DNA from 3 places in the Bacillus sp. NPDC094064 genome. Region 1 is predicted to be linked to each of the others. Evidence: riboswitches for the same ligand, from Rfam matches in the RefSeq annotation. Region 1 holds a riboswitch; each other region holds the start of a gene.
The links. Region 1 has a riboswitch for S-adenosylmethionine ahead of metI (cystathionine gamma-synthase/O-acetylhomoserine thiolyase). Riboswitches for the same ligand answer to the same signal wherever they lie in the genome.
Positions count from the first base shown of each region.

Region 2: linked by a shared signal. The riboswitch ahead of ACQKNI_RS24810 (peptide ABC transporter substrate-binding protein) and the one ahead of metI (cystathionine gamma-synthase/O-acetylhomoserine thiolyase) in region 1 are both predicted to bind S-adenosylmethionine.
Region 3: linked by a shared signal. The riboswitch ahead of metK (methionine adenosyltransferase) and the one ahead of metI (cystathionine gamma-synthase/O-acetylhomoserine thiolyase) in region 1 are both predicted to bind S-adenosylmethionine.

Region 1 covers NZ_JBNNUI010000009.1:90,369-93,656, forward strand. The annotation lists gene metC (cystathionine beta-lyase) at 1-858, opposite strand, end outside; gene metI (cystathionine gamma-synthase/O-acetylhomoserine thiolyase) at 855-1,967, opposite strand; SAM riboswitch class I at 2,060-2,169, opposite strand; SAM riboswitch class I at 2,372-2,481, shown strand; gene ACQKNI_RS19865 (bifunctional homocysteine S-methyltransferase/methylenetetrahydrofolate reductase) at 2,552-3,288, shown strand, end outside.
Region 2 covers NZ_JBNNUI010000015.1:50,593-53,880, forward strand. The annotation lists gene proC (pyrroline-5-carboxylate reductase) at 1-343, shown strand, start outside; gene ACQKNI_RS24805 (aldo/keto reductase) at 345-1,178, shown strand; SAM riboswitch class I at 1,331-1,435, shown strand; gene ACQKNI_RS24810 (peptide ABC transporter substrate-binding protein) at 1,571-3,211, shown strand.
Region 3 covers NZ_JBNNUI010000004.1:293,273-296,560, reverse strand. The annotation lists gene pckA (phosphoenolpyruvate carboxykinase (ATP)) at 1-1,256, opposite strand, end outside; SAM riboswitch class I at 1,497-1,618, shown strand; gene metK (methionine adenosyltransferase) at 1,788-2,987, shown strand; gene ACQKNI_RS12060 (hypothetical protein) at 3,029-3,208, opposite strand; gene ACQKNI_RS12055 (hypothetical protein) at 3,215-3,288, opposite strand, start outside.

The sequences.
Region 1 (3,288 bases):
ATCAAATCCAGGATGTGATTGTAATCCAGGATAATAGACATTTTGCACTTTAGCGTGCTTTTGTAAATAGTGTGCAATTTTATTGGCGTTTGCAGCTGAATACTCAAGACGTACATGCAATGTTTTTAGACCGCGAAGCACGAGAGAGCAATCTTGTGGTCCTAAAATAGCACCAAAAGCATTTTGTAAAAATCCAAGTTTTTGAGCGAGTTCGGCATCTTTTACGACCGCTAATCCGGCAGTAACATCACTATGACCGGCAATGAATTTTGTGGCGCTATGCAGAACGATATCGGCGCCAAGGTCAAGTGGCTTCTGGAATAGTGGTGTCAAAAATGTATTATCAACAAAAGTAAGAGCACCAATAGATTTCGCGACTTTAGAAACCTCACGAATATTTGTCACTTTTAGAAGTGGATTAGAGGGTGTTTCTACATAAAAGAGTTTTGTATTGGATTTAATATTTTTCTTTATTTCCTCTACATTGGTCATATCAACAAATGTATGTGAAACACCGTAACGAGAGAGCACTTCAGTTATAATTCGGTAAGTGCCTCCATACACGTCTTCTGAAATGAGTACGTGATCGCCTTGCGAAAGAAGGAGAAATGCAGTAGAAATTGCTGCAATGCCGGATGCAAAAGCGAATCCCTTTGTTCCCCCCTCTAATAAAGCAATAATATCTTCAAGGGCTTCACGAGTTGGATTTCCAGACCGGCTATAGTCATATTTGCCGAATGTATCTACATCAAATTGGTGAAAAGTTGATGTATTATAGATGGGAACGTTAACAGCTCCTGTTTGCGAGTCATGTTTATATTGGTTGTGCAGTAAGAGTGTATCTATGGAATAACTCATATTCTTACACCTTCTTTTACAAGTTTAATGGCTTGCTGTAAGTCTTGAATTAAATCGTTACTATTTTCAATGCCAACGGAAAATCGCAGAAGACGATTACATACACCGTTTGCTGTTCTGATTTCTTCAGGAATATCAGCGTGTGTTTGTGTTGCTGGATACGTCATTAAACTTTCAACACCACCAAGACTTTCAGCAAACGTAATTAAGGATAAAGATTGTAAGAAGGGATTAATCCATGTTTCATCTTTAAGACGAAATGAGATCATGCCGCCTCTTCCAGGATAAAATACATCTGTCACCCCGTCTTCATCATTTAAATAAGCGACAACTGCTTTTGCATTTTCTTCATGTTGTCTCATGCGAAGCGCTAACGTTTTCATACCACGAATTAATAACCATGAGTCAAATGGGCTTAAGACCGCACCTGATGCATTGTGATAATGAGCGAGTTCCTCACAAAGTTTCTTTCCTTTTGCAACGACAAGGCCACTTAGTACATCGTTATGCCCACCTAAATATTTCGTTGCACTATGAAGTACGATGTCAGCGCCTTCTGTTAATGGTTGTTGTATATAAGGAGTATAGAATGTGTTGTCTACAATAAGAAGTAGACCGTGTCTTTTCGCTACAGTTGCGACAGCAGCGATATCGGTAACTTGCATTAATGGATTAGTCGGAGTTTCTATGAAAATAGCCTTCGTTTTAGGTGTGAGTGCTTGCTCGATTTGTTTAATAGATTGTGTATTTACGTATCTACATCGAACATTCCATTTTTTTTCATGTTCAGAAAATAATCGATATGTTCCACCGTATAAATCTTCAGAGACAATAAGTTCGTCTCCAGAGCGGAATAAAGAAAGAACGAGGAGAACAGCGGCCATCCCTGAACTACAGGCATAACCTTGTTCGCCATATTCTAAGTCTGCGATTGCCTGTTCTAAAAGACCACGAGTTGGGTTACCAGTTCGTGAATAGTCAAAACCAGTAGATTTACCAATCCCTTCGTGACGGTAAGCAGTTGAGAAATAAACGGGTGGATTAACAGTTCCTGTTGTAGTTTCGCTACGATTTCCGATTTGTGCTAGTTTTGTTTCAATAGTTGACATGTGAAAATTCCTCCTTTTTAAATTAACAATTAAGTGAATATAAATAAAAAAAGCCTTCTAAGAAGAAGGCTTTCGGTTTGAATAGAGTCTTCTTCTCATCTGTCAAATCTTTCACAATTTGCTGGAATTAGCACCTTATTAACAAGTGTTAATGGTTGCTGAGGCGTCATAGGGCCAGTCCCTCTACCTCTCTAGATAAGAATGTTTGTATGAAATTTTATTATGGATTTAACTTTACAACAAAAGATAATTGAATTGCAACTTTATTTTAAATAATTTTTATTTTTACGCAAGTATCATTGACTTTTGTATTTGTGCATGCTAAATTTATTAAAAAATTAACAAACATTGTTAAAAGGGGAACGTATTTCCTTTTAGCTACATAAATAAAATATATAGACAAACTCTTATTGAGAGCGGTGGAGGGAAAGGCCCTGTGAAACCCGGCAACCTTCAAACGAAATGTTTGAAACGGTGCTAATACCTGCAAAACGAATGTTTTGCATAATAAGAGGCGGAACAATTATGTCCCCCTCTTCACGGTGAAGAGGGGGTTTTTATATTGATAGAAATGAGGGAGATTCGTGAAATTACTAGATTTATTATCAAAAGGAATTGTAATAGGTGATGGTGCGGTTGGAACGTTATTGCATTCGCACGGTTTGCAAAGTAGTTTTGAAGAATTAAATGTATCTGATCCAGATTTAATTATATCGATTCATAAACAATATGTAGCTGCTGGAGCTGATGTAATTCAAACAAATACGTACGGAGCAAATGAAGCGAAATTACGTATGTATGGTTTAGAAAATCAAGTTACTGAAATTAATAGAGCGGCAGTAAAACTGGCGAAAGCATCTGTAACAGAAAGAAATGCAATTTTAGGAACAATTGGTGGTATGAAACATATCGGAGCTGTTACGACAACTGATATGGAGCGAGAATTTATGTTACTGGAACAGGCAAGTGCATTACTAGAAGAACAGGTTGATGGATTACTATTAGAGACTTTCTATGATGAGTTTGAATTACTTCATGCTGTTCAGGTGTTACGAAAACAAACGAATATTCCCATTGTAGCTCAATTAGCGTTACATGAGGCGGGTACGACTCAAAATGGAAATGATGTAAATGAAATATTAAAACAGCTTTTAGATTATGGGGCAAATGTCGTTGGATTGAATTGCCAACTAGGACCACTACATATGACAGAAGCCATGAAAATGATATCGATCCCTCAAAATGGCTACTTGTCAGCGTATCCGAATGCAGGACTCCCGAATTATGTGGAGGGGCGTTACGTATATGAGGGAAGCCCAGC
Region 2 (3,288 bases), on a different contig from region 1:
AGGCATTGGTACTTCGCAACTTTGCACTGAGGAAGAAGTGCATCAACTTACTGCAGTTACTGGAAGTGCACCAGCCTTCCTTTATTACTTTGCTGAAAGCTTAATTGAAGCAACAAAGAGTTATGGAGTCGATGAAGCAACTGCAAAACACCTTGTCATTCAAATGATTTCTGGCTCTGCTTCTATGCTTGAACAAACACAAGATCCAGCTAACCTCCGCGAACAAGTAACAACACCAGGTGGTTCCACAGCTGAAGGGCTCAAAACTTTATATGAATATAATTTTTCGGAGGCAATCCAACAAGCAGTTGAAGCAACAAATAAAAAAGCTAGGGGGAAATAATATGAGTTTAACAAGTTTAAAAGACTATACAACACTTCATAATGGTGTGAAAATGCCTTGGTTCGGTTTAGGCGTTTTTAAAGTAGAAGATGGTTCAGAAGTAATTGATTCTGTAAAAGCAGCTATTAAAAATGGATACCGCAGCATCGATACTGCAGCAATCTATCAAAACGAAGAAGGCGTTGGACAAGCGATTCGTGAATCAGGTGTTTCACGTGAAGAATTATTCATTACATCAAAAGTGTGGAATAGCGATCAAGGCTATGAAACAACACTTCAAGCATTTGAAACTACATTAGAAAAATTAGGTCTAGAATATTTAGATTTATATTTAGTACATTGGCCTGTAAAAGGGAAATATACTGAATCATGGAAAGCATTAGAAAAGCTTTATAAAGATGGCCGTGTTCGCGCTATCGGTGTGAGTAATTTCCACATTCATCATTTGCAAGATGTATTTGAAATCGCTGAAATTAAACCAATGGTCAACCAAGTAGAATACCACCCACGTTTAGCTCAAGAAGAATTACACACTTTCTGTAAAGAACATAACATCCAGCTTGAAGCTTGGTCACCATTAATGCAAGGACAACTACTGGATAACCCAACATTACAAGAAATTGCGACAAAATATAATAAATCAACTGCACAAATTATTTTACGTTGGGATTTACAAAATGAAGTTGTAACAATTCCTAAATCAATTAAAGAACATCGCATTATTGAAAATGCAAATATATTCGATTTTGAATTAAGTACTGATGATATGAAAGCAATTCAAGCTTTAAATGAAAATCATCGCGTTGGTCCAGATCCAGATAACTTTAACTTCTAGTAGAAAAACCACTGCCATATGCAGTGGTTTTTCTGTTAAAGAAAACTGAAAATTTAAACTATATTTCATTAGGTTGACACTTTATTATCCGAGGTGTAAGATTTTGAATTATCAAAGAAACACAAAAATTAATAAAATTTATTCGTTTACTCATTGTATCAAGAGAGGTGGAGGGACTGGCCCTTTGAAACCTCGGCAGCAGGTTCATTTTGAATACTGTGCCACTTCCTGCAAGCTTTATGCTTGAAAGATAGAATGAGGGACTTCGTTTATATACGGGTGCATAACTTGTACGTAAAAATCCCTCTTTCTCGATCTGAAAAGAGGGATTTTTTGTTTTTCATTTCCCTCATCATCATCCAAACTTATTAATTATTTAGGAGGAAAATCAAATGAAAAAGAAGTTTGTACCCGGTATTGCATCAGTTGTAGGAGTAAGTATTTTATTAACTGGTTGCGGTAGTTATAAAAACGAAGCAAGCGGAGCAAATGCAAAAGACGAGGCACCTAGTAAACAAGTTTTAAACTTATCTTCCCCTACTGAAATACGAACAATGGATACAGCTCGTGCTACAGATACTGATTCTGGCCAAGTAATGAGAAACGTATTTGAAGGTTTGTATAATCTTGGTGAAGGTAATAAACCTGTTCCTGGTGTTGCAAAATCTCATGAAGTAAGTGGCGATAAAACGAAATACACATTCCATTTACGAGATTCAAAATGGTCAAACGGCACTCCTGTTACCGCGAAAGATTTTGTCTTCGCTTGGCAAAGAGCTGTCGATCCAACAACAGCCTCTGAATATGCATTTCTATTCTTTGATATTAAAAACGCAACAAAAATTAACAACAAAGAACTTCCAGCCGAACAACTTGGTGTAAAAGCAATTGATGACCATACGTTTGAGGTAGAATTAGAGCGTCCTGTTCCGTATTTTATTAGCTTAACAGCGTTCCCAACATTTCTACCAATTAACGAGGAATTCTTTAAAGCACAAGGTGATAAGTACGCTTTAGAAGATAATACACTCTTGTACAACGGAGCTTTTACACTAAGCGATTGGAAGCACGAACAAAGCTTTAAATTCAAGAAAAACTCTACCTATTGGGATAAAGATAATGTCAAACTGGAAGAAATCAATTTTAATGTCGTAAAAGAAAAATCAACAGAAGTGAACTTATTTGAGTCCAAACAATTAGACCGTATCAAACTAACATCTGATTTCGTGGATAAATATAAAAAGGATGCTAACTTCAAAGAACGTCCGAACGTAGGCGTACAATTTTTACGTATGAATCAACAAAACAAAGTGCTACAAAACGTTTCTGCACGCCAAGCAATTGATCAAACTATTGATAGAAAATCCTTTGTAAATACATTATTAAATGATGGCTCTACACCAACCTTTGGTCTCGTACCAAAAAACTTTGCAAAAGGACCTGACGGAACAGACTTCCGCGTTGCAAACGGCGATTTAACAAAGGTTGATACAAAATCGGCACAAGAATTATGGAAAAAGGCAAAACAAGAACTTGGATCTGAAAAAATAACGTTAGAATTATTAACAAGTGATGGTGACCTTGAGAAGAAAACTGGTGAGTTCCTAAAAGGACAGCTTGAAAAGAATTTAGATGGATTAACAGTAAATATAAAACCGCAACCGCGTAAGCAACAAGTTTCACTTTTATTAAAAGGTGACTACGAAATTGGAATTGACGGTTGGAGCCCTGACTTTGCGGACCCAATTACATTCCTTGAACTATTTACAACGAACAACCCTTATAACTTAGATCACTACTCTAATAAAGAATTCGATGACACAATTGAAAAAGTAAAAACGACTTTAGCTGGTGATGAAAAAGCACGCTTTGATGCATTACTAGCATCCGAAAAAATATTATTTAAAGACTCTGTTATCGCTCCTCTTTACCAAAAAGGTGAATCTTATTTAGAACGTTCTTATGTGAAAGGAATTGTGCAAGTAGACTTTGCAGGTCAATTAAACTTCAAATGGGCAAAAATCGAAAAATAAAGTGAAACTTTAATCAGTGGGGGTTTTGTTCATCACCCACTGATTATTAGTTGAATCAATCGGGCTTTTACGGGCAG
Region 3 (3,288 bases), on a different contig from region 1:
GCATCGTGTTTCTCGATTTTTTCACCAAGCATTTCAGCATAGCGAGATGCATCAAGTGGTAAGAATGGTGAACCGAAGCAAGTTGAGAATGTAGCTTGCGGAGATGTAACGCCGCGCTCTGTTCCCGCTAATTTACTAGTGTAACCACTTAAGAAATGGTACATAGCTTGTTCTTTTGATAACTTACTGATTGGAGGCAATACGCCAGATGCATCAGCAGTTAAGAAAATAATTGTATTCGGATGTCCAGCAACACTTGGCAGTACGATATTGTCAATCGCATGCATAGGGTATGCAGCACGTGTATTTTCTGTTAAAGTAGTATCGTTATAGTCAGCGACACGTGTTTGGTCATTAATGACAACGTTTTCTAAAACTGAACCGAATTTGATTGCATCGAAGATTTGTGGTTCTTTCTCATGAGAAAGGTTTACACATTTCGCATAGCAACCGCCTTCAATATTGAATACGCCGTTATCAGACCAGCCATGCTCATCATCACCGATTAATTTACGGTTTGGATCAGCAGATAATGTTGTTTTACCTGTTCCAGATAAACCGAAGAATAGTGCTACGTCGCCTTCTTCGCCTACGTTTGCAGAGCAATGCATAGAAAGAATATCTTGTTCAGGTAGTAAGAAGTTCATAATAGAGAAGATTGATTTTTTCATTTCTCCAGCGTACTCTGTGCCACCGATCAGTACGATACGTTTTTCGAATGAAACCATAATGAACGCTTCAGAATTTGTGCCGTCAATTGCTGGATCTGCTTTGAAGTTCGGTGCAGAAACGATTGTAAATTCTGACTCGTGAGTTGTTAATTCTTCTTCAGTTGGACGAATAAATAATTGGTGTACGAACAAATTATGCCATGCGTATTCGTTAACAACTTGAATTGGTAGGCGATAGTTACGGTCAGCGCCAGCAAATCCTTTGAAGACGAATAACTCTTCTTTTTCTTTTAAGTATTCTAATACTTTTGTATATAATTTATTAAAATGTTCTTCAGAAATCGGTTGGTTTACTGCTCCCCAAGCAATTTTGTCAGCAACCGATGCTTCTTTCACAATAAATTTATCTTTAGGAGAACGTCCTGTGTATTTTCCTGTTGAAGCAGAAACTGCACCAGTAGAAGTTAATTTCCCTTCATTTCGCATTAATACTTTTTCCACTAATTGCGGAACACTTAATTGAATCTGTGCATTGCTTCCGTTCAATAATTCATGTAAACCAATTTGGACATTCACAGTACTCATATTTATATACCATCCTTTTCATTTTCATTTTCATCTAATGAAATATTTCTCGTAATCCCCACCAAGAGTATAACACAATTATATAAATAATGTATACTATTTATTTATTTTTGTTTGTGTGAATGTATGATTTCCTTATTAATATTTCATTCTATACGTATTGAGAAAAACTTTCGGGAAAATGTGAATATTAATTGACAAATGAATATCATTTCTTTAGTATAGGTTGGGACGGATACTCTCTTATCCCGAGCTGGCGGAGGGACAGGCCCGATGAAGCCCAGCAACCTCATCTGTATTGGTAAATACAGGTGAATAGGTGCTAAAACCTGTGCGAGGCTACAGGTCTCGAACGATAAGAGCGAAGGGCAAAAAGCAGTATGCAAGTAGCAAATTAAACCTTTCCTCTATGTAAAGTGGGAAAGGTTTTTCTGTATGCTTGTGTGGGAGAATAAATGTATGTCGCAGTTTGTGGCAAATTAAGGATGAGTTCCGTACAATATATACAATTACTGTAGGGAGGTTTACCACATGACAAAAAAACGTCATCTGTTCACATCTGAGTCTGTAACTGAAGGACATCCAGATAAAATTTGTGACCAAATTTCTGATTCAATTTTAGATGCGATCTTATCAAAAGACGCAAATGCACGTGTGGCTTGTGAAACAACTGTAACAACTGGTTTAGTATTGGTAGCGGGGGAAATTACGACTTCTACTTATGTAGACATTCCGAAAATCGTTCGTGAAACAATTCAAGGCATTGGTTACACACGCGCAAAATACGGATTCGATGCAGAAACTTGTGCAGTTTTAACATCTATCGATGAGCAATCTGCTGACATCGCTATGGGTGTTGACCAAGCGCTAGAAGCACGCGAAGGTCTAATGACTGACGCTGAGATTGAGGCAATTGGTGCAGGAGACCAAGGTTTAATGTTTGGTTTTGCATGTAATGAAACACAAGAATTAATGCCACTTCCAATCTCGCTTGCTCACAAATTAGCTCGCCGTTTAACTGAAGTACGTAAAGATGACACATTATCATACTTACGTCCGGATGGAAAAACGCAAGTTACAGTTGAGTATGATGAAAATGGTAAACCTGTACGTGTGGATACAATTGTAATTTCTACACAGCATCACCCAGATGTTACATGGGAAGAAATCGATCGTGACTTAAAAGAGCACGTAATTAAAGCTGTAGTTCCAGCAGAATTAATGGATGGAGAAACGAAATTCTTCATTAATCCAACTGGCCGCTTCGTAATTGGTGGACCACAAGGTGATGCTGGTTTAACAGGACGTAAAATCATCGTTGATACTTACGGTGGATACGCTCGCCACGGTGGCGGTGCATTCTCTGGTAAAGATGCAACGAAAGTTGACCGTTCAGCAGCATATGCAGCTCGTTATGTTGCGAAAAACATCGTAGCAGCTGGTCTTGCTGAAAAAGCAGAAGTACAACTTGCATACGCAATTGGCGTAGCACAACCGGTATCAATTTCAGTTGATACATTTGGCACTGGTAAAGTATCTGAAGACGTACTAGTAGAACTAGTTCGTAACAACTTCGATCTTCGCCCAGCTGGTATTATTAAAATGCTAGACTTACGTCGCCCAATTTACAAACAAACAGCAGCTTACGGCCACTTTGGACGTACTGATGTAGATCTTTCATGGGAACGTACAGACAAAGCTGCAGCTTTAAAAGAGCAAGCTGGTCTATAATATATGAAAAAAAGCTTTGCGCGGTGAGCGCAAAGCTTTTTTTATTTTGTTTTACTTATTATTTGGATACATGAATTACAATATGTTTTTCCTTCTAGCTCAATATACTTTTTCATATTTGTCAGTCCGCTTGTCGGAAATGGCATATAAATCCATGCTTTTTCATGCGTTTGTATTTCTTTTTCGCATGATTTACAAAGGATCGGTTTCTTCTGGAACATATGTAATCAACCTTTCATTTGACGTGCTTTACCCGCGCAAAATGCACTGCTTAGTAAAAATAACGTTGCAAATATAATGC